2 regions of the Lactiplantibacillus brownii genome follow, and region 1 is predicted to be linked to the other one. Evidence: a T-box and tRNA genes for the amino acid it is inferred to sense, from the RefSeq annotation. Region 1 holds a T-box; the other holds one or more tRNA genes.
What was found. The T-box of region 1 lies ahead of RA086_RS09205 (valine--tRNA ligase). A T-box ahead of a tRNA ligase gene usually reads a tRNA of that ligase, here a tRNA-Val.
Positions count from the first base shown of each region.

Region 1 (16,177 bases):
TATTCTGAATCCGTATTACAATTTAACAATCCTTGCTCCGCGAAACTAAAATAATCCGTGGCGCCAACCACGAAACTATCTAGGAGTGGCAAGCCTAACAGCTTGCCACCAGCGGACAGGCGTTCAGTAAATTCGGTATCTTTACCTGACGGCTCACAATCCCCACTCGGATGATTATGAGCAATCACTACCCGAGCCGTATTAGTTAGTAAGGCCGCCTGAAAAATTTCACGCGGATGGACCGGACAAGCATTCAAAGTGCCCTGAAAAACGATTTGGCGTTTCAGAATCTGATTCTTTGTATCCAAACAGATCAGTAATAACTGCTCCTGAGCGAGTCCAGCAAAATCATGTAGCAATTGTTCACCAATTTGCTGACTGCCATAAACTTGCCCTAAAACAATCCGTGGTTGGGCCTGCAACAGTCGCCCACAACGTAATGCCGTGAGCAAACTATTCCAGAGTGGATCACTGTTAGGCTGCCGCGACCAAGCCGTCACCTCAGCGGCAGGATAAGCGCCCTCGAAAGCCAAAGTAGCGGCCGCGGCGGCACTTGGATCTAAGAAGTCCCGGAAGTAGCGCTGAATCAAATGATGAATCTGTGTGCCATGATCGTCCGTGCGACCAGTTAATAAACTCATGCGAAAGCCCCCTATCTAATAGGTAGTTCCGCATTTGGGTCACGCTCGCGTTTTAAAATAAGCCCGCACATCCGAAATGAAGTAAAGTGAGCCCGTCATCAATAGCACATCTTCACTCGACATCTCACTGGTGGCGGCCACTAACGCTGACTGCCAATCCTTAAAAATGGGGGCATCGTAGTGTGCTGGTAATTCGGCCGCCAACTCATGCGGGTCCGTCGCTTGGCGCTTAGGGTTCGGGCCAGCAAATTGCGTCAACAATAAGCGAACATTCGGCAACTTAGCCAGCGTTTGAATCATTTGCGCATGCTGCTTGTCAGCCAACACCGCAAAGATCAAATAAATCGTTTGCTGGCTAAAGCGTTCCTTAATCGTCGCTGCAAGCTCGGTCACTGCTGGCTCATTGTGCGCCCCATCAATCAAAATCAAAGGCTCCTGGTTCAACCGTTCCAAACGACCCGGCCAAGTGGTATTTGCCAAAGCTTGCCGCACATCACGCGCATTGACCGGTAGTTGCAACTGGCGGTGATAGGTTAAATAGGCGGCCAATGCGACCGCAGCATTATCCACCTGGTAGTCGCCTAACAATGGTGTCGTTAGCTCTTTGAAGTGCTCCTGCTCACCATCGTAGTTAAACCGTTCTTGCCAACCTTGTGGCGGTAAAAGCTTGGTCTTAAACTCAACTCCCAATGTCTGTAAGCTCGCACCCTGCTTTTCAGCGGTTGCCACCATGACCGCCTGGGCCGCTGCGGGTAATTTTCCAACGACAACAGGCACCTTGGGTTTAATAATCCCCGCTTTTTGCGTCGCAATGGCCGTTAGTGTGTCCCCTAAAATCTGCATATGATCGTAGCCAATCGTCGTGATCGCACTCACCTTTGGCGTGAACACATTGGTCGAATCATACAGACCGCCTAAGCCAACTTCAATAATCGCAATATCGATCGGTTGGGTCGCAAAATACAAAAACATCATCGCAGTAATAATTTCAAATTCAGTCGGGCCACCCGTCGGCAATTCCGCATCCAATTTAGCTACAACTGGCTGAACCTGTTGGACCAACGTGACCAAATCAGCATCACTAATTGGTTCACCATCGACACTAATCCGCTCATTAAAACGCGTGATGAACGGCGACGTAAACGTCCCAACCGTCAAACCATCAGCCATGAATAATTCCCGTAAATTTGCAACGGTTGATCCTTTACCGTTCGTACCAGCAACGTGAATCCCGTTGATTTTAAGCTGGGGATCACCGAGTTCTTGCAAGAATCGCCGCATCCGGTCCAGCGTTGGTAGCTTTTTAAATTTTGTGCGGCCATGGATAAACGCCAAGGCCTGTGCATAATTCTCAATCAAATGAATCGCTCCTCTTTCAAACTTAGTGCGTTATAACTATCGTAATTTATTTATAATAAGTCATTAATTGTCCGTCTCCGTGGACCTGCACGTTCGCTGTGAGGCAGACCTGCAGCCAAAAAGCGGTCTGCAGGGCGTTTTCAAGCCGAAGTTCACGTCTTAAAAGTCGGCCAAACACTAACCTGGGTAAAACCGCCCAGCTAAGTGTCTCGACACGGCAAACGTGCAAGTCCACTCCGACGTTAAATAGTGATTGTAACCTAGGCAATAATAAAGTCAGGACCTAACAAAAACCCGATTAAAATCAGAATCACTTATTAGCGCAGGGCGGGCTGGATGATGCTCAGTGGTGAAATTTTTCTTTGCTGGTGGGCTTTTCCAGCTTAGAAAAAGCCCGGCTTGTGAGACCGTACTTTGGCTCACGAACGTGGCCACCACGTTCCAGCATCAATCCAGACCAACCGGAGCGGCAAATCAAGCGGACACTCATAATTCTGAACGCGACACCGCACTTAGCACTTACACCGTTAAACTTTTTAAATTCATCAAACCAAACTGTATTCGTTTTTAACCTAGTGTACGAACTTAATTTTAAGTCGTTTCAATCAAGAGCCATTGATAGTCAAAACGTGCGATAAAATGTTGCGACCGCTGCCAACTATGCCGTCTTTTATCACACGTTAATAGTTTAACCTTTTTCAGCGTCAACGACAAAAAAGTCTACCAAACCAACTGAGGTTCGATAGACTTTCTTGTTGAATTAAGCTTGCGCTTTAATATCGATCAAACGTTGCTTTGTGGCAGCAAGTTTATTTTCATTATCAGCGAGCTTTTCTTTTTCACTAGCCACAACCGCTTCAGGCGCATTCGCAACAAAGCGTTCGTTGCCTAATTTCTTAGTGGCACGCGTGACTTCACTTTCAAAGGTGGCTTGTTCCTTTTCAAGCTTTTTAATTTCTTCATTCAAATCAACCAATTCAGCTAGCGGAATATAAAGTTCGGCATCACTGATCACTTGTGTCATGGCTAATTTTGGTGCTTCCACATCCGCGCCAATCGTTAACGTCTTAGGATGTGCAAACCGGTCAATATAATCTTCGTTAGTCTTGAAGACCGTCTGCAACCGGGTGCTATCCGTCTTGATCAACAAATCAACCGCAGATGACATCTTTGCGTTGGCCTCAGCCCGAATACTCCGAACCGCCGTGATCAATTCAATCAAGGACGCCATATCACTTTCGGCAGCCTGATTATCAAATTCAGCGTGTGCCACTGGATAGTCGGCCACAACTAATGATTTACCAACATGTGGCATCGATAACCAGATTTTTTCAGTGACAAATGGCATGATTGGATGAAGTAAACGTAAGGTTTGATCCAAAACGTAGGCCAAAACATTTTGCGTATTGGCTTTAGCTTGAGCATCGTCACCGGTTAAAACGGCTTTACTCATTTCAATGTACCAGTCACAAAAATCATTCCAGATAAAGTTATACAAGGCCCGACCAGCTTCACCAAAATCAAATTTTTCAAAGCAATCAGTCACTTGTTTAACCGTCGCATTCAAACGGCTCAAAATCCATTTGTCAGCTAGTGTCCAGTCAGCTTGTGCCGGTAAAGTTGGCTTGTCCATATCACCCAAGTTCATGATGACATAACGACTGGCATTCCAAATCTTATTGATAAAGTTCCAAGCGGCGTCCATTTTTGTATAACTGAAACGGACATCTTGACCCGCTGTGGACCCATTTGACAAGAACCAACGTAAGGCATCGGCACCGTATTTCTTGATAACATCCATTGGGTCAATCCCGTTACCTAAGGACTTGCTCATCTTACGACCTTGTTCATCACGAATTAAGCCATGCAACAAGACGTTCTTAAATGGGCGACGACCAGTAAATTCAAGGCTTTGGAACATCATCCGTGAAACCCAGAAGAAGATAATATCGTAACCGGTGACTAACGTATTGGTTGGGAAGTATCGCTTAAAGTCAGGGGCATCTTCATCTGGCCAACCCATTGTTGAAAATGGCCATAAGGCACTTGAGAACCAAGTATCTAAAACATCTGGATCTTGTTCCCAGTTTTCAATATCCTTAGGTGGCTCAACATCAACATAGGTTTCCCCAGTCTTTTTATTGTACCAAGCTGGAATTTGATGACCCCACCAAAGTTGACGTGAGATGACCCAGTCATGAACATTTTCCATCCATTGATTGAAGGTTTCTTCAAAACGTTCTGGTACGAAATTGACTTTATCGTCGCCTTTTTGGTTCTTCAAGGCTTGTTCCGCTAGCGGTTGCATCTTAACGAACCATTGCGTCGACAAGCGTGCTTCAACTTGGACCCCAGTCCGTTCAGAATGCCCAACACTATGCACGATTGGATCAATCTTGATCATCAAGTCTTGGTCTTGTAAATCCTTAACCATGGCTTTACGTGCAGCAAAACGATCTAAGCCTTCATATTTACCAGCATTGGCATTCATTGAAGCATCTTCATTCATTGTGTTGATGCGTTTCAAGTCATGACGGTTACCAACTTTGAAGTCATTAGGGTCATGGGCTGGCGTAATTTTAACCATCCCAGTCCCAAATTCAGGATCAACGTAAGCATCCGCGATAATCGGAATCTTTCGTTCAGCCAATGGCAGGATAACTTCTTTGCCAACGAGTTCCTTATAACGATCATCGCTAGGATTAACGGCAACCGCCGTATCACCCATCATCGTTTCAGGACGGGTCGTGGCAATTTCAATATAATGCTTGCCATTGAACGTATAATTTTTGTCAGCGAATGGATATTTGACGTGGTAAAAGGCACCCTTATCATCTTTATGGATAACTTCAATATCGGATAAAGCCGTCCGCGCTTGTGGGTCCCAGTTGATGATGTATTCGCCACGATAAATTAAGCCTTTTTTATAAAGCGTGACAAAGACTTTCTTAACTGCATCAGACAACCCTTTATCCATCGTAAATCGTTCACGTGAATAATCTAAAGACAAGCCCATTTTGGCCCATTGTTGTTTGATGATTGACGCATATTCGTCTTTCCAATCCCAAACTTGTTGGATGAATTTTTCACGACCTAAATCGTAACGACTGATGCCTTGTTCACGAAGCTTAGCTTCAACCTTGGCTTGGGTTGCGATACCGGCATGATCCATCCCTGGTAACCAGAGCGTATCAAAGCCTTGCATCCGTTTTTGACGAATGATGATATCTTGTAGTGTCGTATCCCAAGCATGGCCTAAATGCAACTTACCTGTGACATTTGGCGGGGGCAAAACGATTGAATAAGGCTTAGCTTTTTTATTGCCCGAAGGCTTGAATAGATCTTCGTCCAACCAAGTTTGATACCGACCCTTTTCAACGGCGGTCGGATCATACTTTGTGGGCATATCAGTGGTTAAATCTTCTGACATATCGGTACGTCCTTTCTATTTTTGGCACGAAAAAAGTCCACCCATCCTAAATTAATTAGGACGAATAGACTTCGCGGTACCACCTAAATTTAAAGAGCGTTATTAGCGACGCTCAGCCACCGAGCATTGCCCAGCTAATCACAGCATGCGTTTTTGGCATGTTGTGACTAGCGTAGCAAGCACAGGTTGCTGTCGCTAATAGCGCGTTTCGGCAATTTAGCTTCGCCGCGCTACTCTTCACACTTAAACATTATTGTTAACGAACGGTGTATCCGTCCGGTCGACCCTACTACTATTTCAGGCCAACAGCTCGCAAGCTACTTTCATTCAAACTGACAACGAAAACTTACAGCCCCGTTTTCTTTCTGCAGATGTCACTCAAAACTACTCTCTTGCTCATCGCTTGAATGTTCCTATTGTAATCAATTTATAATCCGGCGTCAATGCTTATTCAAATTGCTTCAACGCATCTAAAGCGGCCACGTAGTTTGGTTCATGCGTCATTTCAGGCACGATTTCGTGGTAAACCACTTTACCGGCAGCATCAACGACATAAATGGCCCGAGCTAACGTCCCATTGTTTGGCAAGTATAAGTTAGTGGCATAGCCAAAGGAAAGTTCTTCATCGGAAACGACCGTCAAATTTTTGACGCCTTCCTTGGCACACCAGCCAGCCTGATCCGCAATCGAATTGTTAGAAACCGCCAAAAATTGAATATGTGGATATTGGTCGGCTTGTTGATTGAACTTTTTCGTTTGAATTGAGCAAACCCGAGTATCAATATCGGGCATCACACTAATCAACGCGGGCTTGCCTAAAATATCTTTGGTCTTGAGTTTCTTATCATGGGTCGTGAACACTTTGAACTTCGGCAATTGGTCGCCATCCGTCAACGGTTCACCGACTAAATCTAACGGCTGATCATGAAATAATACTTGCACAGCAAACACCCCTTCAATAACTTGATTAAGCTAACGTTTACTAGTTTAACTAGTATGCTTCAAATGTACCGCAAACTCCCGCCAGTCGCAAATAATAACTTTAGAATCGCCTCGATTTATCAAAACAACTGGATACTGATTAACCGTCTGCTTTTGCCGCCAGCGATTTGAGCGCTGAGCATGATTTTAAAATACGTTGTAAAAAAAACTCGTGTCAGCGAATGTGCTAACACGAGTTTGATTGAGCGATAGTCATTTTTCAACACGCAACTTGTTTAGTTTGGTGCTTAATCGCATGCTGGTCGCTTACAATAGTTCTGCAAAGACTTCTTCTTGAGTGTTCATATAATTCTCGCCGGGCTTGATTTCAGTAATCTTAATCCCGTCCATGGCACGTTGCATTAATCCTTCCACGTCGATTCGTTCTTCGTAAGCACGAGAACGATCGAGTTTTGGATGTGTTTTAGGTGCTGGCGGCGCGAAAATTGTACAACAATCTTCGAATGGCATGATTGACAAGTTGTAGGTGTCAATCTCTTCAGCAATCTTGATAATCTCGGTTTTATCCATTGAGATCACCGGCCGTAAAACTGGCAAAGCAGTGACGTCATTAATGGCAATCATACTATCCATCGTTTGTGACGCAACTTGTCCTAAAGATTCACCGTTAAAAATGGCTTTACCATGACGTTGGCGGGTCACAGCATCCATCAAGCGCATCATCAAACGGCGTTGTACCGTCATCAAATAGCCTTCTGGCACCTTTTCTTTGATTTCTTCTTGAATCTCGGTGAAAGGAATCTGAATGAATTTAACACTTCCAGAATAGCTCGCTAAAGTCGAGGCTAATTGTTTCGCCTTGGCGAGGGCCTGTTCACTAGTATATGGCGGACTGAAGAAATGAACCATTTCCATGTCAACGCCACGCTTCATGCCAAGATAACCCGCAACGGGCGAGTCAATCCCACCAGATAACATCAACATCCCTTTACCAGCGGTACCAACGGGTAATCCGCCAGCGCCTTGGATTGTCTCGGATGATAAGAAAATCCCGTTTGGACGAACTTCGACACGGATCACAATATCTGGTTGCTTCATTTTAACTTGGATGCCGTCAACGTGGTCCAAAATCTGACCACCTAACATATCATTGATGGCATTCGTATCGTATTCAAAAGTATGATCAGAACGACGCGTATTTACTTTAAACGTCATCCCCGGTTCAAATTGTGCTTGAACCATTTCAATCGCCGTCTGATAAACTGCGGCCATATCCTGTGGCACCCGGATACTTGGTGAGAAGTTTTGAATTCCGAAAACCAATTTTAGCCGTCCCATGACCTTGGTGGCATCTTCACCGTTTAAGGCGATGTGCATCCGGTCACGATCCGCATGAACTTTGAGTTCCGGAAAATCGTGCAGCGCTTTGCGGACGTTACGCCCTAAACTATCGATAAAATTACGTTTGTTTTTACCCTTAGTTGAGAGTTCGCCGTAACGCACCATTATTTCAGTGTATTGCATGAATTATTTCCTTTCAGTTAAGCGTCAGCATTTATTTTAGAAAATCGTTTATATAACTTATCAAAAACTTGATTAAACTCGTCAGCTTCGGCCAAAGTGTTGTGTTCATCCAAACTAATTCGAATGGCACTCGTGGCGACTGCTTCAGGGGTATGCATCGCCATTAATGTGCTGGAAGCCAGATGCTTCTTGGAAGAACAAGCACTCGTCGTTGAGAGATAAATGCCCTGATCTTCAAACGCATGGACGATGGTCTCACCACGAACCCCATTGATCGTAAAACACAAGATATGTGGCGCAAAACCAGTCGTCGGCTGACTAAAAATCGTGACTTTTGGAAAAGTTTTAATGTGATCATAAACGCGTTGCTTGATTGCGCGTTCACGAGCGACCTTTTCAGTCTCATCAGTCAATAACAATCGTAAGGCTTTCGCCATACCAGCGATTGCTGGTAAGTTTTCAGTCCCAGAACGCCAGTTGTTTTCTTGACCACCACCGGTCATTAATGGGGCTAATTTTCGACCTTGGCGCGCGTAAATGAAGCCAATACCGCGTGGCGCATGGAATTTGTGCCCGGAGAAGGTCACAAAATCCACCCGATCATTCATGATCATGTCTTGGATGCCCTTACCGATCCCTTGAACAGCATCAATGTGGAAGTGAATTTTCGGATAAGCCTTCAATACCTCGGCCACTTCTGTCAATGGTTGAATCGTGCCAATTTCATTGTTGACCGCCATGACCGAAACCAAAATGGTGTCTGGCCGAATCGCGGCTTTCAAATCAGCGATTGAAATCCGGCCTTCTTTATCAACGGGTAAGTAAGTCACGTCAAAGCCGAGCTCTTTGAGTTGTTCCATTGAATTATGAATAGCTGGATGTTCAACAGCCGTTGTAATCAGATGTTTCCCAAATGTCCGTTTTTCCATGGCTGTCCCTTTGACGACCCAATTGTCGCCTTCCGTACCGCCAGAAGTAAAAAAGATTTCATTAGGTTTCGCACCAATTAAATCCGCAATTTGTTGGCGTGATTGTTCCAATAAATGGAACGCCGTCTCACCAAAATTATGCAAACTAGATGGGTTGCCCCAAACTTGTTGTGAGACTTTTGTGTAGGTCTCAAGTACTGATGGTGCAACTTTAGTTGTCGCACTATTGTCAAAATAAATCATTCTAAAGCCTTCACTTTCCCTAAAAGTCGTGCTGGAAACATTGGAGCTGTCATAAGTGTTAACTTGCCACTCGAGTTGGCTAGATTACTGCCGGAACGTGGTAGCCAACAGAGACAACCGATTATCAATTGAACTAACTATGACTAGAACAACGCCTAAGCACTTACTTTCGATAAGAATTCTTTGCAATTATACCAAATAACCACTATGAAACAAGCCTTTTTGTTTCACAACACCCAAAATAGGCGAACAAAAAAGTTTGGGAATTCCCAAACTTTCAGTGGTCAGCTATTCAGGTTCTGTTTGCTTTTGCGCGTAATAACTATCTTCAATCCGCTTGTATGCACCGGCATCGATCTTATCAATGGCCGTCGCAATCACTTCCAAGCTATGTGCGTAGTCATGTTCTTCATTAAATAGTCGCTGGGCTTCCACACTGGCAGCCTGCACGTCTTCATGATTCGTCTTGTAACGGTTCGCGTATTGCAACAGCTGTTCTGACAAGACGGCCGAATCAATTAAATCATTGGTTTTTTCTTTAAGTGTTGCCATATCGGACTGAATGACGATCAGTTGCTTCGTGATATCATCCATATTAATCACTAACTTATTGATATCATGATCTAAACGTTCAATTTCCTTAGTCACAACCATGAAATAATCCAAGTAATCTTTTGGCAAGCCAGGCAAGTTTAAGTTCTCCACTTGCCGCTTGATGGCATGGATTTCAAAATCAAATCGTTGCAACGTGTCATGTGCCTTAGACTCTTCTGCAGCTAGGCCGGCAACACCATCATTAATCGTGACTTGTTCTTCTTCGATACCTTTTAATTGTTTATCTTGTTCTGCATAGTGGTTAGCGATTTGACTAAAGATGGCTTGATGCGTCGTCAGTGCAGTCGTGTCCGCCTGATAAACATCCTGAATATTTTTCAGCTGTTCGCCAAGTTCACGTGTCCGTTCAACTTCATGATCGTTCAACGTATAGCTCTGTGCTAATCGATCTAACTCAACTTGTAAACGTTGATTTTGGTTCGTCGCATGCGTTAAAAACTGGCTGATTTCGTCTTGTTTTTGATCAACAACTGCTTTAGCATCAATCTCAACTTGCATGACGTCATACAAATGATCGATTCGCTTTTCAATGGCATGGTTACCAGCTTCAGCATCCGAGACCTTTAACGCCCCTAACAACTTGGTGTTGTCGGCAATTGCTTTGGTCAAGGCTTGAATTTCAGGTTCGATTTTAGCCACTTCAAAGTGAAAATGTTGATCGATCAATTGCCGATAACCCGTTTCAAGTTCCTTTAATTGATCCGGAAAACCACTCACTAAGTCCTTGTAAATCGGTGGAATACGGTCGATATCCATTTCTAAAGCACTCGTATCGTGCCGCAATTGGTCCAAGACTTGTTCGGCAGCATCGTGATCGCCAGCCTTCGCCAATTGAGAAAATTTGTCAAAGTCACTTTCTAAGTTCGCCAGCCGGTCTTCCAACCGGTCAATGCTTGGTCCAAAGGAAAAGTTTTGCGATAACAAAGTTTTCCGTAGATCCTGATATTTCTTTTCCAAACTCGCAACGGCTTTGCGGTGAGCTTGATCGGCATCATCTAATGCTTGTAAGCCTTCGTTTATTGACCCAATTTTCGTTTCAATCACGGTCAATGAGGCGGTGACTTTTTTAATATTTTGGTTAGCGTCCATAAATTTAATACTGTGGGCGGCGGCGGTAATTTGTGTGAGGCGCTCACTAATGGCTGGCAAGCGTTCTTCACGCAAAGCCTGTCCATCATGTTGCAATGTTTCTAGTTTCGCCAATGATCCGCCGGTCAATCCAAGACCTTCGATTTTTTCAAAGTCAGTCGCCTGAGTCTGTTCAACTAACGCTTGCTGCCGCGTCGTTAACTGTCGAACTTGTTTATCTATGTACAGTTGAAAGCCTTTGATCGCAGCGTAAATCACAAGCGCGACAACCACAATACCGATTGCTACTTGCATATGAATACCCCTTACTTAAATTAAATTAATGGCTAATGGTTTGGTTGCGGATTCACCCTGCCGAACCGCAACCTTGCTTTTTGCTTAATTTCCAATTAAAATCTAACCTAAATTATAGCATACCCGCAATTATCAATCAGTATGAAATTAATAACTTATAGGAGGATTTTCATGTCAGAGACACAAACTTCACTCATGAACCAACAATTAGACGCCTTACTTTATAACGAAACCAATTTGGTGGCTAATCTAGCCAACGCCAGTGCATTAATTAATGATACATACACAGACCTCAATTGGGCTGGGTTTTATTTATACGATTCCGCGACCGATAGCCTCGATTTGGGACCATTTCAAGGTAAGGTCGCTTGCATGCATATCAAAGTTGGCGCCGGTGTTGTTGGGACGGCTTTTAAGGATCAACAGATCCATCGCGTGGCAAATGTCCATGATTTTCCCGGACACATCGCTTGCGATAGTGCCAGCAACTCTGAAATCGTCGTGCCGTTAACTAAAAATGGACATCAAATTGGCGTCATGGATATTGATTCCCCTTCCCTCGACCGTTTTACCACTGAAAATGAACTCGAGTTGGCCGAATTTGCGAAGATTCTCGTACAACACATTGACTAAGTAAGGTCAGCATGCTATGCTACTCTTTGTGTAAAATAATGCAGCAGTGAGTGGGTAAGCTCGTCAACAGATTGGTGCCAAATTTTTGGTCAGTTAGTAACCTGCGGCTGCAATGGTGAAACCTGCAGTCCAATCTGAACGAATATCGAACTCACATCGGATTATTTTACTCCAACTAAAATTATTGGAGGATACAACATATGTCTCGTTATACAGGTCCAAGTTGGAAGATCTCCCGTCGTTTGGGAATGTCTCTTTCAGGTACTGGTAAAGAATTAGCTCGTCGTCCTTATGCTCCTGGTGATCATGGTCAAGGTCGTCATTCAAAGCTTTCTGAATACGGTACGCAATTACGCGAAAAGCAAAAGTTACGGATGATGTACGGTTTAACTGAACGTCAATTCGCCAACTTATTTATCAAAGCTGGTAAAATCCGCGAAGGTAAGCATGGTGTTAACTTCATGATCTTACTCGAACGTCGTTTAGACAACATGGTCTACCGTTTAGGTTTGGCAACGACTCGTCGTCAAGCTCGTCAATTGGTAAACCATGGCCACATCACTGTTGATGGCAAACGTGTTGACATTCCTTCATACGAAGTTAGTGTTGGCCAAGTTGTCTCAGTACGTGAAAAGTCTAAAAAGTTAACGGTTATCACTGGCGCTGTTGAAGCCGTGGTTTCACGTCCTAACTTCGTTCAATTCGATGCTGACAAACTTGAAGGTTCATTAACTCGTTTACCAGAACGTGAAGAACTTGAAGCAGATATCGACGAATCACTTATCGTTGAATACTACAACAAACTTTAATTTCTGGTTATTAAAAACGCGTCGCATTTGCGGCGTGTTTTTTTGTGTCTCGTGATAAAAAGCATTGCCGCTCCGGTTGGCCTGGACTGATGTTGGAACGTGGTGGCTACGTTTGTGAGCCAAGGGGCAGTCTCACAAGCCGGGCTTTCTCTAAGCTGGCAAGACCCCAGCAAAGAGAAATTTCACCACTGAGCCTCATTCCAGACCAACCTACGCTAACCCAGCGCCTCAATATTGATTGGGTTTTCGGGATATTAAGAGCCATAATCACTATCTAACATCGTAATGAACCAGTGGCTGCACAGCGAATGAACTGGTCAATGAAGACGGCGGCGTTTACGCTCTTGAACGTTAAGAGCTATTTGCAACCACCCACAATAGGCTAACTACCAATTATCAGTCAGTCTTCAGCCTTAGTTTTGCCATAATCGCTAAATAAATCGGTAAGAGTGTTGTAAACGTTGCTTGAATATAAGCTAATTGACCCGCTTCATCCGCTAATAATGGTGAATCCAGACTAATCGCACGGCCAGCAACTAACTCGCTGTGCTTGTACTGCGCAAATTTATTAAGCACCCCATCAATATTGGCTGATGTGGCGACTCGCATTTCAGCGACCGTGTGATCATGACTAATTAAATAATCAGCGGGCAAGTGGCGATATAATTTTTGTAATTCCGCGGGGGTTAAACTAGCCTGTACCCTTACCTTACTTTCGTCCAACAAATCCAAATAGCAAAATAACCGATCCGGCCATAGTCCGAGTTCGAAATGTGGCAATGCCTTGTAACGCCGCGGATCTTCACTAAATGCGACCCAAGTGTCGACCGGTGGATTTTTAAAACGTCGCAAGTGTTTGGCGATATGCGGGTAAAACGTCTGCCCACCTGCTTGTAGCACGGGCAAAATTTGTGGCGTCACTGCCTCAAATTTTGGATCAATCACCGTTCTAATTTGGGTCATTCGACCGGCTAAGGTGGGGTCATTAAATAAGTCAAAGTCTGCTTTAGTAAACACAACGTTCCCTGCTTTCGTTTTTCGCTTTTAACTCTGGAACATGCTACAATTGTATGATAATCGTAGAAAGGATGTTTGACAATGGCTGACAAAGATATGCAACCGGTTGATCGGATTCAAACCGCGATGCACGGGACCCCACAACTCCACCCCGATGAACAGAATAAATATCTCGGGACATTTCGCGAACGCGTCGAAGTTGCCGTCACCGTCTACCAAATCAAGCGCCATCACTACGTTGATCAACTCAACGTGGCCTTTACAATGCATCCGGATTACCGCTTGTACATTAATGGCAATCTTGATCAAGACATACTCGGTCCCTACCTGCAAGCTGCGGCGAAAGCTGATATTCAATTCACCATCAAGACGGATGATATTTATCGAACGGGCGATGCTAATTACGCCCTCGTCTTCACGGCTGATCAGGCAATCAACCAAGAGGTGATTGATATTGATCACCGTTATCAACCTGAATCCAAGCAACAAGCACACCCCAAAGAAGGGCACGGCTTGTTCGGAAAACTTAAAAAGTTATTCTAAATAAAAAGACAGCCACGGCCTTAGATTTGGTCAGTGGCTGTCTTTTTAACTACATTTCCGGAAATAACGCTGACAACAATTTTGCAGTCACTGGTTGCGCCGCACCAAACATTGGAAAACAATGCGGGTAAAGATAAGGTGCCGCATGAATACCCAGATAAACCGCCATTTCAGGATGCTCTGGCGTCAATTCAGCATATAAATTGGGAATCATGACATCGAAACCGGCAACTTTTAACTTTAAATCTGCCGCTAACTTCTCGACCGCCGCGATATAGGACGGATGCATGTCCGCGGTTGCGTCCAAGACATCGGCACCATTACCAAAAGTGGCGTCCTCTCGCAATAAAATCTGTGTTCCTCGACTCACGACTGAATCCAAATCTAAATGGTAAGACTCTAACCGATAACGTTCGACCGTTCCTAACTTCAATTCCGACTGAGGATACGCCAAGGCGGTGCCCCGTAGTTCGCGCGCATTCTTGCGGTCAAGTAGTGCCTGTACCGTTGAACGCCCATCGCCCACAATGTTAGCAGGGATTCGTTCGACAATGGCCTGTACTTTACCATCAATCACTAAGAAACGATAACTGGAGCCGACGATTAATGCTTCAGCCATCACCGACTTAGTTTGCTCGAATAACTGGCGGACGACTTGTTCAAATAGGGCTCGTTTGGGCATGATCCGGAAAGCAGCGACAGCTCTCGTCGTATCCGTCCCTTTCAAGACGATGCCACCGCCTTGGGCATACCGGTCATAATCATCAATGAGCTGGTTAGCCGATCGATATGTCTGTGAAGCCGGCACCTGTCCACCGTGTTCAGCAATAATCTGCTTTGCAGCAACCTTGTGAGTCAAGACGGTCGTCAACGCCTGCGGATTCAAATCAGTACCACTACCATTAACGACAATTTGTGCTTGGTCAGCATGCGTCAAGCGCATAATAGCGGCATGCGCATCCACAACTGCGACCTTGATACCACGAGCTAAGGCTTGTTCCGCCAAAAGTTGACTGGATAGGTCAAGCTGCGTAAACCCTGGCAAACTAAAAGGTTTCGTTTGGGCTTCCGCTTGATACTGCTGCGCCTGCTTAGTTGCCCAGGCCAATGGATCAGCTTGGGCCGCAATTTTAGCACTAGGCGTCTGTTTAGGATCACTGACCCGTTGTTTCAAATGGGTTAATAAGACCGCGTCGCTAGCTGGTAAACCATGTGTTTTAACAAAATCCTTCAACGCATCCAGCACTTGTAAAGCCGGCTGAGCTTGAGCACTCGCGGTCGTTGGATTCTCCATGGTGACTTGCGCACTTAATTGGTCGGCTTGCGCGCTGACTTGACTGACCATCGCTGCTGGTAAGGCTGGCATCATCACAAAATAACTCGCCAATAAGCGAATGAATTCAATCGCATTATGATCCACACCAGTCGTGAGAGTTGGATCAAGGTCGAGTCCCTGATATTCCAAATAATAAACGCCTTGTCGACCGAGCGTTGTCAACTGACCTGTACTGCGAAAACGAACCGGACCATCAAAATCACTGATTGACAGTAATTTTTTGTTTTGAACATCGGCCTGCAACTTCGCGACATAGCGGTCAATCGACGTGTAGTCCCCTTTGACCTGACTGTATCGCCCAGCTGGCGCATGGACACTACTCCGTTGGCGTTTAGACTGCGTATCAGTAATTTGTAACGTTGGCGTGGCGCCAAATAAATATTGGATTAACCAATTCATGCGCACAAAACCTTGTGCCACTTTCAAATAAATGGCATTACGAAACTCAACATAACTTGAGTAATGTTGATGAAAGGTTTCTGAATATAAGCGCGTAAATAATTGTTCATTAAAGCTTAAATTGACGTGGACGCCAGTCGTCATTAATTTGGTTATATCATAATGATTAGCTTGCTGCTGGCGCCGTTTAAAGCCCACCTCATCGGCCTCTGACAAAGGAATCTGTTGCAGATCAGCTGGCAATACCGGTGTGCTTGATAACGGCCATAAATAGTCATCAGCTGCCAAAGCTCGGCGTGCGGTCGTATTTAATCCTGCCAAATACGCTAACAATTTAGTTAGATCTGACATTGCAGGCGTGGTTAATTTTAATT
Region 1 is NZ_JAVCWF010000001.1:1,937,895-1,954,071, forward strand. Features, by position in the region: gene RA086_RS09195 (JAB domain-containing protein) at 1-641, opposite strand, end outside; gene RA086_RS09200 (bifunctional folylpolyglutamate synthase/dihydrofolate synthase) at 681-2,000, opposite strand; gene RA086_RS09205 (valine--tRNA ligase) at 2,761-5,430, opposite strand; T-box leader at 5,484-5,839, opposite strand; gene tpx (thiol peroxidase) at 5,878-6,372, opposite strand; gene thiI (tRNA uracil 4-sulfurtransferase ThiI) at 6,679-7,896, opposite strand; gene RA086_RS09220 (cysteine desulfurase family protein) at 7,914-9,068, opposite strand; gene ezrA (septation ring formation regulator EzrA) at 9,357-11,066, opposite strand; gene RA086_RS09230 (GAF domain-containing protein) at 11,238-11,699, shown strand; gene rpsD (30S ribosomal protein S4) at 11,900-12,508, shown strand; gene RA086_RS09240 (DUF1054 family protein) at 12,905-13,525, opposite strand; gene RA086_RS09245 (YueI family protein) at 13,607-14,068, shown strand; gene gshAB (bifunctional glutamate--cysteine ligase GshA/glutathione synthetase GshB) at 14,118-16,177, opposite strand, start outside.

Region 2 (16,177 bases), 130 kb from region 1:
ATGAGAAATCTCGTAAGTCTGTCGTCGTGTTACAAAAACATGGTGCTAAGGCGCAACAAGCGGGTAAAGTTTTGTTAGGCGAGTTCCCATCTTTTGAAGATACGCGAGCTTTCGAAGCTTTCACAGCGCAGATTGATGCGTGGGTTGGTCAAAATATTATTCGCTAGGAGTGAGTCTTGATGGGGAAGACGATTGCTATTAATGCTGGCAGTTCGACCTTAAAGTTTAAATTATTTGAAATGCCACAAGAACGGGTGATTGCCAGCGGGGCGATCGAACGCATTGGTTTCGAGTCGTCGCCCGTACACATTCGTTATGGTCTGGATCACAAATATCGTGAAACGGAGTCCGTGCCTGATCATCTGACGGCGGTCAACATTATCTTGGATGAGTTGATCAAGTTGCATATTATCGCGACTTATGATGAGATTACCGGTGTCGGTCATCGGGTCGTCGCTGGTGGCGAAATTTTTAAAGATTCCGTGTTGATCACCGATAAAGTGTTGACCCAAATTGACAGTTTGGCTGAATATGCGCCGTTGCATAATCCGGCTAATGCGGTTGGTATTCGCGCGTTCAAGCGGGTCTTGCCAGACGTGCCAGCGGTGGCCGTTTTTGACACGTCCTTTCATACAAGTATGCCGCCGGTTAATTACTTATATTCATTACCATATGCGTATTATGAAAAATATGGGGCGCGGAAATTCGGCGCACATGGAACGAGTCATCGTTACGTTGCCGGTCGTGCAGCGAAGTTAATGGGGCGACCCTTAACAGCGTTGCGACTGATCACGTTGCATCTTGGCGCGGGTAGTTCGATTACGGCGATTAAAAATGGGCAAAGCCTGGATACGTCCATGGGATTCACGCCTTTGGCTGGGATTACAATGGCGACGCGTTCAGGTGATTTAGATCCGTCATTGATGGCGTTTCTCATGAAAAAATTGGACTTGAAAGATCCAGATGACATGTTGAAAATCTTAAATACGCAATCTGGTTTGCTGGGAATTGCGGGTTCCGCTGACATGGCCGAGCTCGAAGCGCGCTGTGATTATGATAAAATGGCTAAACTTGCCATTGATATCTTCGTCAATCGCATTGTGAAGTATATCGGGGCCTATTTGGCTGAAATGCAAGGCGCTGATGCAATCGTGATTACAGCTGGTATCGGTGAACGTGATGCGAAAATGCGGCAACGAATTGCAGAAAGGTTAAGTTATTTTGGGGTCGCGATTGATCCGCATAAGAACCAAGTGAGTGGGGTCGAACGGGATTTGAGCACAGCGGATGCGAAGATCCGGACGATTTTGATTCCAACGGATGAAGAATTGATGATTGCACGGGATGTTGAACGCGTGGGTCATCCTAAAAATTGAGTAGATTAGCGAGTCTAAGTGCCTTTAGGCTCGTTTTTTGGTGACTACACATGAAATATATTCACCTTATCTTGTCTTAGCTTCACGTCATTCATGCAAATTGGTTTGTAAACTGTCAGAATAAGGATCTGTCAGTGATTGCGTCAGCACCGGCCTAAAGAAAGTTGATAGGCACGGCATTTAGCCTGATTAAGTGTTTACTGGCATAGACCAATCAACGTGAAAACGGAAGCGTGCCCTTTTGAATGCCATCTGGTTGACCCGTATAATGATGGACAAGGGGAGTGCTGATATGACGAAAGCAAGTCAACAACCGGAGAAAGCCCAACTTTCTCGCGGATTAAAAAGTCGCCACGTGCAATTAATTGCAATCGGCGGCACGATTGGGACCGGACTGTTCTTAGGTGCCGGCCAATCCATCCACTTAGCCGGGCCATCCATCTTAATTGCGTATTTGGTGACCGGGCTCGTTTGTTTCTTATTGATGCGCGCATTAGGCGAATTATTATTATCGGATCTAAATACGCATTCTTATATTGATTTTATTAAACAATATCTCGGTGAACGGACCGGATTCGTGGCCGGTTGGACGTATTGGGTCTGCTGGATCACGATTGCGATGGCTGAAATCACGGCCGCTGGGGAATACATGCAGTTCTGGTTCCCAAAATTACCACAATGGATTCCGGGCTTTGTGATCTTGATCTTGTTACTAGGTTTAAATTCAGTGAACGTCTCAGCCTTTGGGGAGACTGAATTCTGGTTTGCCATCATTAAAATTACCGCAATCGTTGCGTTGATTTTGGCTGGGATCGCCATGGTGGTCTTTAGTGTTAAGACGCCAGTTGGGCATGCCAGTTTAACTAACTTAGTCAATTATGGCGGTTTTTTACCGCATGGCATGAAAGGTTTTGTTCTATCGTTTCAAATGGTGTTGTTTAGTTTTATTGGGATCGAAATGGTTGGGATGACGGCTTCCGAAACGGAAGACCCTAAAACGGTCATTCCTCGGGCCATTGATAATATTCCCATTCGAATCATCTTGTTTTATGTCGGGTCATTGTTCTTCCTGATGTGCATGTATCCTTGGCGATATTTCTCGGCGGCACACAGTCCATTCGTGCAGGTCTTTACGAACCTTGGGATTTCGTCAGCGGCTGCCATTATCAATTTTGTTGTGTTGACGGCGGCAGCTTCATCCTGTAACTCAGCGCTATTTAGTACCGGACGGATGTTATTTTCGTTGACGTATGATGGCAAGGGAAAGTTTGCCAAGCACATGGGCCAACTTTCAACGAGCCAAGTGCCACGTAATGCGCTCCGGTTTTCAACGTTGATCATCGGCCTAGCCGTATTGCTGAACTTGTTTATGCCAGGGAAAGTTTTCTCACTGATTGCCAGTGTTTCGACCACTTGTTTCATCTTTATTTGGGGAGCAATCGTGTTGGCCCACTTGGCTTATCGGAAAAAAGTCGGTCGCCACAAGTCTAAACGTTTTCGGATGCCGTTTTTCCCATTTTCAGATTATCTGATTTTAGCGTTTTTAGCTTTCATCATGGTCGTCCTTTGTTTGAAAACTGAGACCCTGATTGCGTTAGGCGCATCCTTGATTTGGTTAGTCGTCTTATATGTGATTAAAGTTGTGAATGAACGTGTTCATGAAAATGAAAATTAGCATTAGCGTCTGGCGTGAGTGATTAAACGTCGGACGCTTTTTTGGTACTCAGAACTTAAAACCGTTCTGGTGCGGTATCTTGTCCTAAGCGGTACAATTAAACTTAACGTGACTAATTTCGAAAGCGGGGGAACTGTATGCAATACTTTACTTCAGACACGCATTTTTATCATGCGGACTTATTAGGACAAAATGATTTTGCACCGCGGCTGTTTCCAGACGTGGAGACGATGAATCAAGCGATTATTGACCATTGGAATGCGCGCGTCACTGATCAAGATACGGTTTATCATCTTGGGGATGTGGCCTTATATTTCACACGACCAGCTAAATTGTCTTATGAACGCGTGTTAGCCATTTTGACACAATGTCATGGTAAAATTATTTTCGTTAAAGGAAATCATGATTCGCGGGCATTTTTCAAATATTTGGCAGCTCACGATCCACAACTGAATGGTGGCCCTAAATTTGAATTTCATGATGTTGGCGTCTTGATCAAATATGATCATCGACAGTATTATATGACGCACTATCCAATGATGATGGGGATCGTGAAGCAGATTATCAACTTGCACGGTCATATTCATCACTATTCGGTCAACATTAAAGAGGATATCAATGTTGGGGTGGATACGCCGGAAACGGCCTATTTGGATCATAAAGTCCCATTTGGTGCCCCATTTTCACTCGCAGAAATTGAGCAAATGGTGACAGGAAAAGCGGCTGATTTTGCCAAGCGTCAATAAGTCGGCTTGACCGGTTTCAGGGAATGCTTTAGGATTAACGAAGATAATTATTGTGAGGCGACGACCATGAGTGAACAGATCACGATTTTGCACACGAATGATTTACATTCGCATTTTGAAAATTGGCCACGGATTCGGCGTTATTTAGCTGATCAGCGCCAATTTCATCAAGGTGCCGGTCAAACCGTTCTCACGGTCGACCTAGGAGACGCCGTCGATCGTGCCCATCCGTTGTCAGAAGCCACTCGTGGACGGGCAAATGTTCAATTATTGAATCAAGTGGGTTATGACGCCGTGACGATTGGAAACAATGAAGGCTTGGGATTGACTCATGCCGAATTGGACCAACTTTATCAGCAGGCTAATTTTGACGTGGTCTTGGATAATCTCACGGATACTCAGAGTGGCACCCAACCGCAATGGGCCAAGCCGGCTAAATTAGTGACGACGGCAGGTGGGACTCGAATTTTATTGTTAGCATTTACGGCGCCCTTTACGCTGACTTATCCCTTAAATGGCTGGACCCCCGCGAGTGTGAAAGTCCGATTACCACAATTAATGGCGGCCTATGCGGGTCAATATGATGTGCTAATTGTGATGTCACATTTAGGCATCAATGTAGATCGTTGGCTAGCTAAACACTATCCGGGCATTGATGTGATCATCGGTAGTCATACGCATCATTTATTGGTGAATGGTGAAATGGATCACGGGGTGCTGGTGGCTGCGGCCGGTAAATATGGTGAACATGTGGGTCAGATCAATCTGACCATCAACGCTGCGCATCATGTTTGTCAGCAGCAGGCTCAAACCGTTGCGACCAAGACGTTACCAGTCATGGCGACGGATGCCAGTGAGATTGCGGCTTGGCAACAAAAAGGTGAACAGCTGTTATCACAACAAGTGATTGCGACGGTTCCACAACAACTGCAACCACATTGGCATCATGCCAGTGCCTTGACTGCGCTGGGATTAAAAGCCATCACGAGTTATGCTGGCACTGATTTAGGGATGCTTAACGGTGGGCTATTTATGCGTGATCTACCAGCGGGTGACGTCAATTTGAATGACATGCATACCATGTTGCCACACGCCATGCATGTCATTCGGGTCACGTTGACTGGTCAAGACCTCTGGCGACTCATTTATGAAATGGAATTAGCACGACCATTTTTAAACAAATTTCAGATTCATGGCATGGGGTTCCGCGGCCAAATTTTTGGTTATATTCAATACCAGGGATTGCAATGGCGAGCAGAAACCCACACGTTGTTAGTAAATGATGCGCCGGTTGTCCCAACTGCCACGTATCAAATCGCGTTATTAGATCATCATTTGTTTATACCATTTTTCCCAACCCTAAATATTAGTGGTCAAACGGAAATCTTATTTAAAGAATTTTTACGGACCGTGGTCGGTGATTATTTGGCCACGCAGTTCCCACATCAAGAATAGAAAGGTGGTGTCGATTTGAATCGCGATCACATCGATGAATTGGCCGCACAGCAGGCCGAACGACGTCAGAGCTTATATCAAGGTGTCCGCACGGATAAGACCCATATTGAAGTGAACAAACATCCGTTTGAGATTGTTTTGGACTATCATGAAGGCTTTGATTTAGATAAATTTACAGAGCGATACAGCACGATTCTCAACAAGTACGACTATTTAGTTGGCGATTGGGGATTTGAACAGCTGCGGTTGAAGGGCTTTTTTAAGGATGATACCAAGGATGTTCAGCGCTCTCAGACGATTGGAACGGTGCAGGATTATTTATATGAATATTGTAATTTTGGTTGCGCCTATTTCATTTTAAAGAACGAACGCGTTATTAAGCCGAAAAAGACTAGTCATGCGCGCAAGGATGACCGGCGCGGCAAGCGGACTAATGGGAATAGTAATAATAATACGACCCAATCTCGTAGTCGGAGCAATCGAAACAGTAGCAAGCTGAAGCAACGTCGACGCAACAAACCGTTTACAACGAAACATAAAGCGGCGCCGTTTAGTGAAAAAAAGCAGCAACCGGCAAAAGTAAACGCTGGTAGTGGCCATCAAGCTCGAACGAGTAAACCAGCGAATGGTAAACGGCATTTTACGATTCGCCAGAAGTAGAGAGGATTTTGAGAGTGAGTAAATACAAGGGATATTTAATTGATTTAGATGGGACTGTTTATCGTGGGAGTGAACGCATTCCAGCTGCTAAACGGTTTATTGAACGGTTACAAGCGACGGAGACCGACTTTTTGTTAGTCACGAATAACACCACCAAGTCACCAGAAGATGTTGCAGAAAATTTGGCTCATAACCATGATATTCATGTTAGTCCGGCGAATGTCTATACCGCCGCACTTGCAACGGCTGATTATGTCAATGACTTGGCTGGTCATGGCGAGAAGACCATGTATGTGATTGGTGAACTCGGTTTAAAGGGTGCGATGCTCGAAAAAGGGTTTCAATTTGAAGAGAAGGCCCCACGTTATGTCATTGTTGGTTTAGACTATGACGTGACTTACCATAAATTTGAACTAGCGACCTTGGCTATCAAGCGTGGCGCTAAATTTATCGGGACCAATGCCGATACGAATCTACCTAATGAACGTGGCTTAGTGCCTGGTGCTGGTTCAGTGATCGCGATGGTTGAACGTGCGACACAGCAACGCGCCACTTATGTTGGCAAGCCAGAAACGATTATTATGCAAAAGGCGGTCGATCGTATTGGTTTGGACAAGCGCGATTGTGTCATGGTCGGTGATAACTATATGACCGATATTTCAGCAGCAATTAACTTTGATATGGATTCATTATTGGTTTACACCGGGGTTTCTACGCCTGAATTGGTTGCGAAGCAGTCTGTTAAGCCGACAAATGAAGTCAATTCATTGGACGAATGGGACTTAGAAAATGGCGTGGCTAAATAAAGGTAAAAATTGGTTACAGTGGCTGGGACTCTATTTGTGGTTAGTCAGTGGGACGATCATTCTCACGATTAATGCGAGCTGGTTATACTATTTTAATGCACGTTGGCAGCAACTGGGCCATTTGGTGAACCTATCTACCGGCCGGTTAATGACCAATTATTTTCAGTTGCTGGCTTATCTGAATTTTCCGTGGGTCAGCCGGCTCAAGATGGCCGATTTTACGGACTCCACGAGTGCTTTGATTCACTTTGCGGATGTCAAAAATCTGTTTTTACTGGACTATGCGGTATTTATCGTGACTTGTGTGACGACCTATTATTTGTGGCGTCGGCTTAAACGCGACCAGCAACTTTGGCGTTTTGTGTTGCCAATGCAGACGGCACTCTGGGTACCACCGTTAATCGCCGCGGCAATGGCGGTAAACTTTGATCAGTTTTTTGTGTTCTTCCATAAGGTCTTATTCCGCAATTCGGATTGGCTATTTGACCCATTATTTGATCGCATCATTATCGTATTGCCGGATACCTTCTTTTTACAGTGTTTTGTCTTGGCTTTTGTGATCTTAGAGTGGTCGTTTGCCTACTATCTGTCTGTGGGTAAACAAGCCTTGAAACAATTAAACTAATCCAAACTAAAAAAGCACGTCATCTTTTTACGGATGAGGTGCTTTTAGTTTAGACTAATCTTCGCTTTCGGGTGCGTGTGAGAAGCGCGCTTTCATCGCCGAAAAGACAGCGGGAATTAATGAAACCACGATAATGCCCAGTACGACTAATGAAAAATGTTCTTTGACGAACGGAATGTTACCGAAGAAGTAACCGCCGCCGCAACAGAGGGCGACCCAGAGAAGACAACCAATGACGTTATAGCGGATGAATTGACGATAGGCCATGCGACTGCTAGCAGCAACGAAGGGGACAAAGGTTCGGATAATTGGCATGAAACGCGCAATCGTGACCGTGATGCCACCATGTTTTTCGAAGAACTTTTCAGACTTCGCAAGTTGTTTTTGATTGATGAGCCGACCGAACCACGAAGTTCGCGTCAACGCTTCTCCAAGCGAATGCCCAATTAAAAAGTTTAATGAGTCACCGGCAAGTGCCGCAACTAAGAATAACAACACAAAGGACCAGATGTGCAAGCCGTATGTCGGGTTGGCTGCAAGCGCGCAAGCGGCAAATAGCAGCGAATCACCTGGTAAGAATGGTAAGATCACCGCACCAGTTTCAATGAAGATGATGGCGAAAAGGATTAAGTAAGTCCAAATCCCAAAACTGTTGACGATTGTGACCAAGTGTTGATCAATATGGAGCACGAAATCAACTAAAAAGCTCATGGTTACCTCCAAAGTATATTTATAAATATTTCTGATATAGCATACCAGATAACCGTGGTAAATACTATTGTTGACGCATAATCCTGGCCAAAACCTTAAACATTTTAGTGAAGTTTACTAGCAATTAGGGAGATTCTCTTGTATCATCAAGGTATTCTAATAGGAAAACGGGTGATATTGTGGCATTTCCACAACTAGATTTATCACAGGTCGAAGGACCTAAGGCAACCATTAAAACCAATTATGGTGATATCAAGGTACAACTATTCCCTAAGCAAGCACCTAAGAGTGTTGAAAACTTTGTTGGTTTGGCGAAAAAGGGTTACTATGATGGCATTATTTTTCATCGGGTCATTCCTGATTTCATGATTCAAGGTGGCGATCCAACGGGGACTGGCATGGGTGGTGAAAGCCTGTGGGGTAACCAATTTGAAGATGAGTTCTCATCAGAAGTCTTCAATATGCGTGGGGCGTTATCAATGGCGAATGCTGGACCAAATACCAATGGCAGTCAATTTTTCATTGTTCAAAAGCCACAGTTAGATCCTGGCATGGCTGATCAGATGAAGCAAGCTGGTTATCCAGAAGAAGTGGTGACTGCTTATGGTAATGGTGGGACACCGTGGTTAGATTTCCGCCACACAGTGTTTGGTGCAGTTAGTGATGGCATGGCTGTTGTTGATGATATTGCTGCAGTTGCGACTGCTGGACAAGATAAACCAGTCAAAGATGTCGTGATTCAAACAATTACCATTGAAGATTAATCATTATATAGAAGAAGTCGTCATTTTGGGGACTCCTTTTTTTGTTGTCAATTTTGAATTCATCACGTTTCAGGTTATAATATTTGAAATTAGTGATTTATATCGAGACAGCGAAAATTAAGAAAGGGTGAGTTGATGAGTAATTATCGAATTGGCATGCAAGTACATGGTCACGTGACTGGCATTCAACCATATGGTGCTTTTGTCACTTTGGATGCCGATCATCAGGGATTGATTCATATCTCCGAATGTCACGAAGGCTATGTGAAGAGTATCAGTGATTATTTGAAAGTTGGTCAAGCCGTTGATGTCGTTATTTTAGACATTGACGAGTACACTGGAAAAATCAGCTTATCACTACGCTGTGTCGAAAGCCGACCACAGCATACGACTAGTGATCTAGAGATCTATAAAACTTTTCGACATAAACATTTTTGGACGAATCGGCATGTCCATGCTGGCTTTGATCCGATTGCTAAGAATTTGGACGGTTGGATCGATGATTCATTGAATCGTTTAAAGGAAGAGGCACATTCATGACTAAACGGGTTGCAGGAACGATTATTAATCCAGAAGATGCAGGAACGAGTTTCTTGGTCAAACAAGTTGAGGGTCAATTTAAGTTTTACAATTTTCCAGTCTTAGCCAATCAAACGCCACTGTCGTCGATTTTATGGAAACTGCGTCATGAGGTTGGCATCGATGTCGATCAACTGCGGCTATATGATTCAGTTGTTGCTCAGAGTGGTCAAGAAAACATTTCACTATTTGTTTTTAATCACTTAAAGATTGATGCAACGATTCGTGAGGCCTGCCGTCAGCAAGGCTTAGTCTTTGTACCAGCGCGTAAACTACATGGCTTATTTGAGAGTGTAAAGGTCAATACGATCCCATCATTTGAAAATTTATCGAAATAAATTCAAATAAAGGGTTGACCTGCATACTAATTCTTGATAATATATATCTTGTCGCTGCGAGAGATAGTTGTCAAACAGCTTCCCGACGACGTTTCAACCGCATAAGTCAAAATGATTTTAATTGTATAAATATTCAGCTTCTTAAAAAAAGTTGTTGACACTTAAAAGATGTGATGATATTATGTAATAGTTGCGTTGAGGTAATCAACCAACAAATTAGACCTTTGAAAACTGAACAAAGTTTCGACAAATCAAATGTGTAGGGTCTAGCAATCCTTGTGATTGTTAGCAAAACATTTGCGAAGTCAATTCGTGAAAACAATTAATAAATTTGAACCAACTTTTTAAATGAGCTTTTTTAGAACTCATCATTAATTTGAGAGTTTGATCCTGGCTCAGGACGAACGCTGGCGGCGTGCCTAATACATGCAAGTCGAACGAACTCTGGTAATGATTGGTACTTGTATCATGATTTACATTTGAGTGAGTGGCGAACTGGTGAGTAACACGTGGGAAACCTGCCCAGAAGTGGGGGATAACACCTGGAAACAGATGCTAATACCGCATAACAACTCGGACCGCATGGTCTGAGTTTGAAAGATGGCTTCGGCTATCACTTTTGGATGGTCCCGCGGCGTATTAGCTAGATGGTGGGGTAACGGCTCACCATGGCAATGATACGTAGCCGACCTGAGAGGGTAATCGGCCACATTGGGACTGAGACACGGCCCAAACTCCTACGGGAGGCAGCAGTAGGGAATCTTCCACAATGGACGAAAGTCTGATGGAGCAACGCCGCGTGAGTGAAGAAGGGTTTCGGCTCGTAAAACTCTGTTGTTAAAGAAGAACATATCTGAGAGTAACTGTTCAGGTATTGACGGTATTTAACCAGAAAGCCACGGCTAACTACGTGCCAGCAGCCGCGGTAATACGTAGGTGGCAAGCGTTGTCCGGATTTATTGGGCGTAAAGCGAGCGCAGGCGGTTTTTTAAGTCTGATGTGAAAGCCTTCGGCTTAACCGAAGAAGTGCATCGGAAACTGGGAAACTTGAGTGCAGAAGAGGACAGTGGAACTCCATGTGTAGCGGTGAAATGCGTAGATATATGGAAGAACACCAGTGGCGAAGGCGGCTGTCTGGTCTGTAACTGACGCTGAGGCTCGAAAGTATGGGTAGCAAACAGGATTAGATACCCTGGTAGTCCATACCGTAAACGATGAATGCTAAGTGTTGGAGGGTTTCCGCCCTTCAGTGCTGCAGCTAACGCATTAAGCATTCCGCCTGGGGAGTACGGCCGCAAGGCTGAAACTCAAAGGAATTGACGGGGGCCCGCACAAGCGGTGGAGCATGTGGTTTAATTCGAAGCTACGCGAAGAACCTTACCAGGTCTTGACATACTATGCAAATCTAAGAGATTAGACGTTCCCTTCGGGGACATGGATACAGGTGGTGCATGGTTGTCGTCAGCTCGTGTCGTGAGATGTTGGGTTAAGTCCCGCAACGAGCGCAACCCTTATTATCAGTTGCCAGCATTAAGTTGGGCACTCTGGTGAGACTGCCGGTGACAAACCGGAGGAAGGTGGGGATGACGTCAAATCATCATGCCCCTTATGACCTGGGCTACACACGTGCTACAATGGATGGTACAACGAGTTGCGAACTCGCGAGAGTAAGCTAATCTCTTAAAGCCATTCTCAGTTCGGATTGTAGGCTGCAACTCGCCTACATGAAGTCGGAATCGCTAGTAATCGCGGATCAGCATGCCGCGGTGAATACGTTCCCGGGCCTTGTACACACCGCCCGTCACACCATGAGAGTTTGTAACACCCAAAGTCGGTGGGGTAACCTTCGGGAGCCAACCGCCTAAGGTGGGACAGATGATTAGGGTGAAGTCGTAACAAGGTAGCCGTAGGAGAACCTGCGGCTGGATCACCTCCTTTCTAAGGAATATTACGGAAACCTTACACATGATTGTTGAAACTTTGTTTAGTTTTGAGAGGTCTAACTCTCAAACTTGTTCTTTGAAAACTAGATAATATCAAATATATTTTTTCATAATGAAACCGAGAACACCGCGTTTTTTGAGTTTTTTAAAAGAAGTTTAATCGCTAAACTCAATTAATCGTATTTTCCTTTGGAAAATAAGGTTAAGTTAACAAGGGCGCATGGTGAATGCCTTGGCACTAGGAGCCGATGAAGGACGGGACTAACACCGATATGCTTCGGGGAGCTGTACGTAAGCTATGATCCGGAGATTTCCGAATGGGGCAACCCAGCAGTTTTAATCAACTGTTACCGCTAGATGAATTCATAATCTAGTCGGAGGTAAACGCTGTGAACTGAAACATCTCATTAGCAGCAGGAAAATAAAGAAATTTCGATTCCCTAAGTAGCGGCGAGCGAACGGGGAACAGCCCAAACCAGAGAGCTTGCTCTTTGGGGTTGTAGGACTGAACATTTGAGTTACCAAAAAGTTTGATAGTCGAAGGATTTGGGAAAATCCGCCATAGATGGTGATAGCCCAGTAGATTAAATCAAGCTTTCTCAGTTCAGTATCCTGAGTACGGCGGAACACGTGAAATTCCGTCGGAATCTGGGAGGACCATCTCCCAAGGCTAAATACTACCTAGTGACCGATAGTGAACCAGTACCGTGAGGGAAAGGTGAAAAGCACCCCGGAAGGGGAGTGAAATAGTTCCTGAAACCATGTGCCTACAATAAGTCAGAGCGCGTTAATGCGTGATGGCGTGCCTTTTGTAGAATGAACCGGCGAGTTACGATCCCGTGCAAGGTTAAGACTGAAAAGTCGGAGCCGTAGCGAAAGCGAGTCTGAAATGGGCGTTTTTAGTACGAGGTTGTAGACCCGAAACCAGGTGACCTATCCATGTCCAGGTTGAAGGTGCGGTAAAACGCACTGGAGGACCGAACCCGTGTAAGTTGAAAATTGCTGGGATGAGGTGTGGATAGCGGTGAAATTCCAAACGAACTTGGAGATAGCTGGTTCTCTCCGAAATAGCTTTAGGGCTAGCCTCGGATTAAGGATCATGGAGGTAGAGCACTATTTGGACTAGGGGCCCGTCTTGGGTTACTGAATTCAGATAAACTCCGAATGCCATTGATTCATATCCGGGAGTCAGACGATGAGTGATAAGATCCACCGTCGAAAGGGGAACAGCCCAGATCACCAGTTAAGGTCCCTAAATGTATACTAAGTGGAAAAGGATGTGGAGTTGCATAGACAACTAGGATGTTGGCTCAGAAGCAGCCACCATTTAAAGAGTGCGTAATAGCTCACTAGTCGAGTGATCCTGCGCCGAAAATGTACCGGGGCTAAGTATACTACCGAAACTGTGGATGTGACCATTAGGTCACGTGATAGGAGAGCGTTCTAAGGGCGGTGAAGCAAGACTGTAAGGACTTGTGGAGCGCTTAGAAGTGAGAATGCCGGTATGAGTAGCGAAAGATGGGTGAGAATCCCATCCACCGAATGACTAAGGTTTCCTGGGGAAGGCTCGTCCTCCCAGGGTTAGTCGGGACCTAAGTCGAGGCCGAGAGGCGTAGACGATGGATAACAGGTTGATATTCCTGTACTAGTTAAATGCGTTTGAACGATGGAGGGACGCAGTAGGCTAAGATGTGCATTCTGTTGGATTAGAATGTCCAAACAACAAGTCTTGTGAAGAGTCAAATGCTTTTCACTTTAAGGACAAGTTGCGATGGGGAGCGAAATTTAGTAGCGAAGCGTCTGATGTCACACTGCCGAGAAAAGCTTCTAGTGAGTATTTAACTACCCGTACCGCAAACCAACACAGGTAGTCGAGGAGAGAATCCTAAGGTGAGCGAGTGAACTCTCGTTAAGGAACTCGGCAAAATGACCCCGTAACTTCGGGAGAAGGGGTGCTGATCGAAAGATCAGCCGCAGTGAATAGGCCCAGGCGACTGTTTATCAAAAACACAGGTCTCTGCAAAATCGTAAGATGACGTATAGGGGCTGACGCCTGCCCGGTGCTGGAAGGTTAAAAGGATGGGTTAGCTTCGGCGAAGCTCAGAATTGAAGCCCCAGTAAACGGCGGCCGTAACTATAACGGTCCTAAGGTAGCGAAATTCCTTGTCGGGTAAGTTCCGACCCGCACGAAAGGCGTAACGATCTGGGCACTGTCTCAACGAGAGACTCGGTGAAATTATATTGTCCGTGAAGATGCGGACTACCCGCGACAGGACGGAAAGACCCCATGGAGCTTTACTGTAGCTTGATATTGAGTGTTTGTACAGCTTGTACAGGATAGGTAGGAGCCATAGAAACCGGAACGCTAGTTTCGGTGGAGGCGTTGGTGGGATACTACCCTCGCTGTATGACCACTCTAACCCGCGCCACTAATCGTGGCGGGAGACAGTGTCAGGTGGGCAGTTTGACTGGGGCGGTCGCCTCCTAAAAAGTAACGGAGGCGCCCAAAGGTTCCCTCAGAATGGTTGGAAATCATTCGCAGAGTGTAAAGGCACAAGGGAGCTTGACTGCGAGACAGACAGGTCGAGCAGGGACGAAAGTCGGGCTTAGTGATCCGGTGGTACCGTATGGAAGGGCCATCGCTCAACGGATAAAAGCTACCCTGGGGATAACAGGCTTATCTCCCCCAAGAGTCCACATCGACGGGGAGGTTTGGCACCTCGATGTCGGCTCATCGCATCCTGGGGCTGTAGTCGGTCCCAAGGGTTGGGCTGTTCGCCCATTAAAGCGGTACGCGAGCTGGGTTCAGAACGTCGTGAGACAGTTCGGTCCCTATCCGTCGCGGGCGTAGGAAATTTGAGAGGAGCTGTCCTTAGTACGAGAGGACCGGGATGGACATACCTCTGGTGTACCAGTTGTGCCGCCAGGCGCATCGCTGGGTAGCTACGTATGGATCTGATAAACGCTGAAAGCATCTAAGTGTGAAACAGACCTCGAGATGAGATTTCCCATTCCTATATGGAAGTAAGACCCCTGAAAGATGATCAGGTAGATAGGTTAGAAGTGGCAGCACGGTGACGTGTGAAGCGGACTAATACTAATCGGTCGAGGACTTAACCAAGCAATTGGTGTTCAGGTTCATAGGAGAAATTATTTGATATTAGCTAGTTTTGAGGGCACAAGTTCTCAATAGTGTGGCGACGATGGCAAGAAGGATACACCTGTTCCCATGTCGAACACAGAAGTTAAGCTTCTTAGCGCCGAGAGTAGTTGGGGGATCGCTCCCTGCGAGGGTAGGACGTTGCCATGCGATTTTGGAGGATTAGCTCAGTTGGGAGAGCGTCTGCCTTACAAGCAGAGGGTCACAGGTTCGAGCCCTGTATCCTCCATTTGAGCCGTTAGCTCAGTTGGTAGAGCATCTGACTTTTAATCAGAGGGTCGACAGTTCGAACCTGTCACGGCTCATTTAACCGCGAGGTTAAATGTTACATTTGAATATTAGTTCCAATAGTGTGGTAGCGATAGCGGAAAGGATACACCTGTTTCCATATCGAACACAGAAGTTAAGCTTTTTAGCGCCGAGAGTAGTTAGGGGATCGCTCCTTGCGAGGGTAGGACGTTGCCATGCATCATGGAGGATTAGCTCAGTTGGGAGAGCGTCTGCCTTACAAGCAGAGGGTCACAGGTTCGAGCCCTGTATCCTCCATTGAGCCGTTAGCTCAGTTGGTAGAGCATCTGACTTTTAATCAGAGGGTCGACAGTTCGAGCCTGTCACGGCTCATTATCACGGTTCGTTTCATGATAAAGTTTTACAAGTTTTTGTTGATTTATATATCTTGGCATGATATGATATTATAGTTGTGTTAATCATCAACTTATGCCGACTTAGCTCAGTTGGCAGAGCATCTGTCTTGTAAACAGGGGGTCGGAGGTTCGAATCCTCTAGTCGGCATTAACTGAATAATTATGCGGAAGTAGTTCAGTGGTAGAACATCACCTTGCCATGGTGGGGGTCGCGAGTTCGAATCTCGTCTTCCGCTTTTACCAAAAGTGTTGCCGGGGTGGCGGAATTGGCAGACGCACAGGACTTAAAATCCTGCGGTTAGTGATAACCGTACCGGTTCGATCCCGGTCCTCGGCACTTTTATGAAGCACCCATAGCGCAATTGGATAGAGTGTCTGACTACGAATCAGAAGGTTGTAGGTTCGACTCCTACTGGGTGCATATAACGGGAAGTAGCTCAGCTTGGTAGAGCACCTGGTTTGGGACCAGGGGGTCGCAGGTTCGAATCCTGTCTTCCCGATTAGATAATCTTTGATTATTTAACAGATCGCGGTGTAGCTCAGCTGGCTAGAGCGTCCGGTTCATACCCGGGAGGTCGAGGGTTCGATTCCCCCTGCCGCGATAGGAATAAAGAGCTCGGACCTTTAGCTCAGTTGGTTAGAGCAAACGGCTCATAACCGTTCGGTCGTAGGTTCGAGTCCTACAAGGTCCATCT
Region 2 is NZ_JAVCWF010000001.1:1,811,406-1,827,582, reverse strand. Features, by position in the region: gene RA086_RS08630 (class I SAM-dependent methyltransferase) at 1-167, shown strand, start outside; gene RA086_RS08625 (acetate/propionate family kinase) at 180-1,376, shown strand; gene RA086_RS08620 (amino acid permease) at 1,669-3,051, shown strand; gene RA086_RS08615 (metallophosphoesterase) at 3,189-3,797, shown strand; gene RA086_RS08610 (bifunctional metallophosphatase/5'-nucleotidase) at 3,864-5,252, shown strand; gene RA086_RS08605 (YutD family protein) at 5,268-5,912, shown strand; gene RA086_RS08600 (TIGR01457 family HAD-type hydrolase) at 5,927-6,718, shown strand; gene RA086_RS08595 (TIGR01906 family membrane protein) at 6,702-7,343, shown strand; gene RA086_RS08590 (VTT domain-containing protein) at 7,398-8,054, opposite strand; gene RA086_RS08585 (peptidylprolyl isomerase) at 8,234-8,818, shown strand; gene RA086_RS08580 (CvfD/Ygs/GSP13 family RNA-binding post-transcriptional regulator) at 8,954-9,358, shown strand; gene RA086_RS08575 (hypothetical protein) at 9,355-9,735, shown strand; rRNA gene RA086_RS08570 (16S ribosomal RNA) at 10,108-11,673, shown strand; rRNA gene RA086_RS08565 (23S ribosomal RNA) at 11,879-14,799, shown strand; rRNA gene rrf (5S ribosomal RNA) at 14,872-14,988, shown strand; tRNA gene RA086_RS08555 (tRNA-Val) at 14,995-15,067, shown strand; tRNA gene RA086_RS08550 (tRNA-Lys) at 15,071-15,143, shown strand; rRNA gene rrf (5S ribosomal RNA) at 15,190-15,306, shown strand; tRNA gene RA086_RS08540 (tRNA-Val) at 15,312-15,384, shown strand; tRNA gene RA086_RS08535 (tRNA-Lys) at 15,387-15,459, shown strand; tRNA gene RA086_RS08530 (tRNA-Thr) at 15,558-15,630, shown strand; tRNA gene RA086_RS08525 (tRNA-Gly) at 15,647-15,718, shown strand; tRNA gene RA086_RS08520 (tRNA-Leu) at 15,734-15,819, shown strand; tRNA gene RA086_RS08515 (tRNA-Arg) at 15,830-15,903, shown strand; tRNA gene RA086_RS08510 (tRNA-Pro) at 15,909-15,982, shown strand; tRNA gene RA086_RS08505 (tRNA-Met) at 16,011-16,084, shown strand; tRNA gene RA086_RS08500 (tRNA-Ile) at 16,101-16,174, shown strand.
Region 2: it encodes a tRNA-Val, which carries the amino acid that the T-box ahead of RA086_RS09205 (valine--tRNA ligase) is inferred to sense. The anticodon was not compared.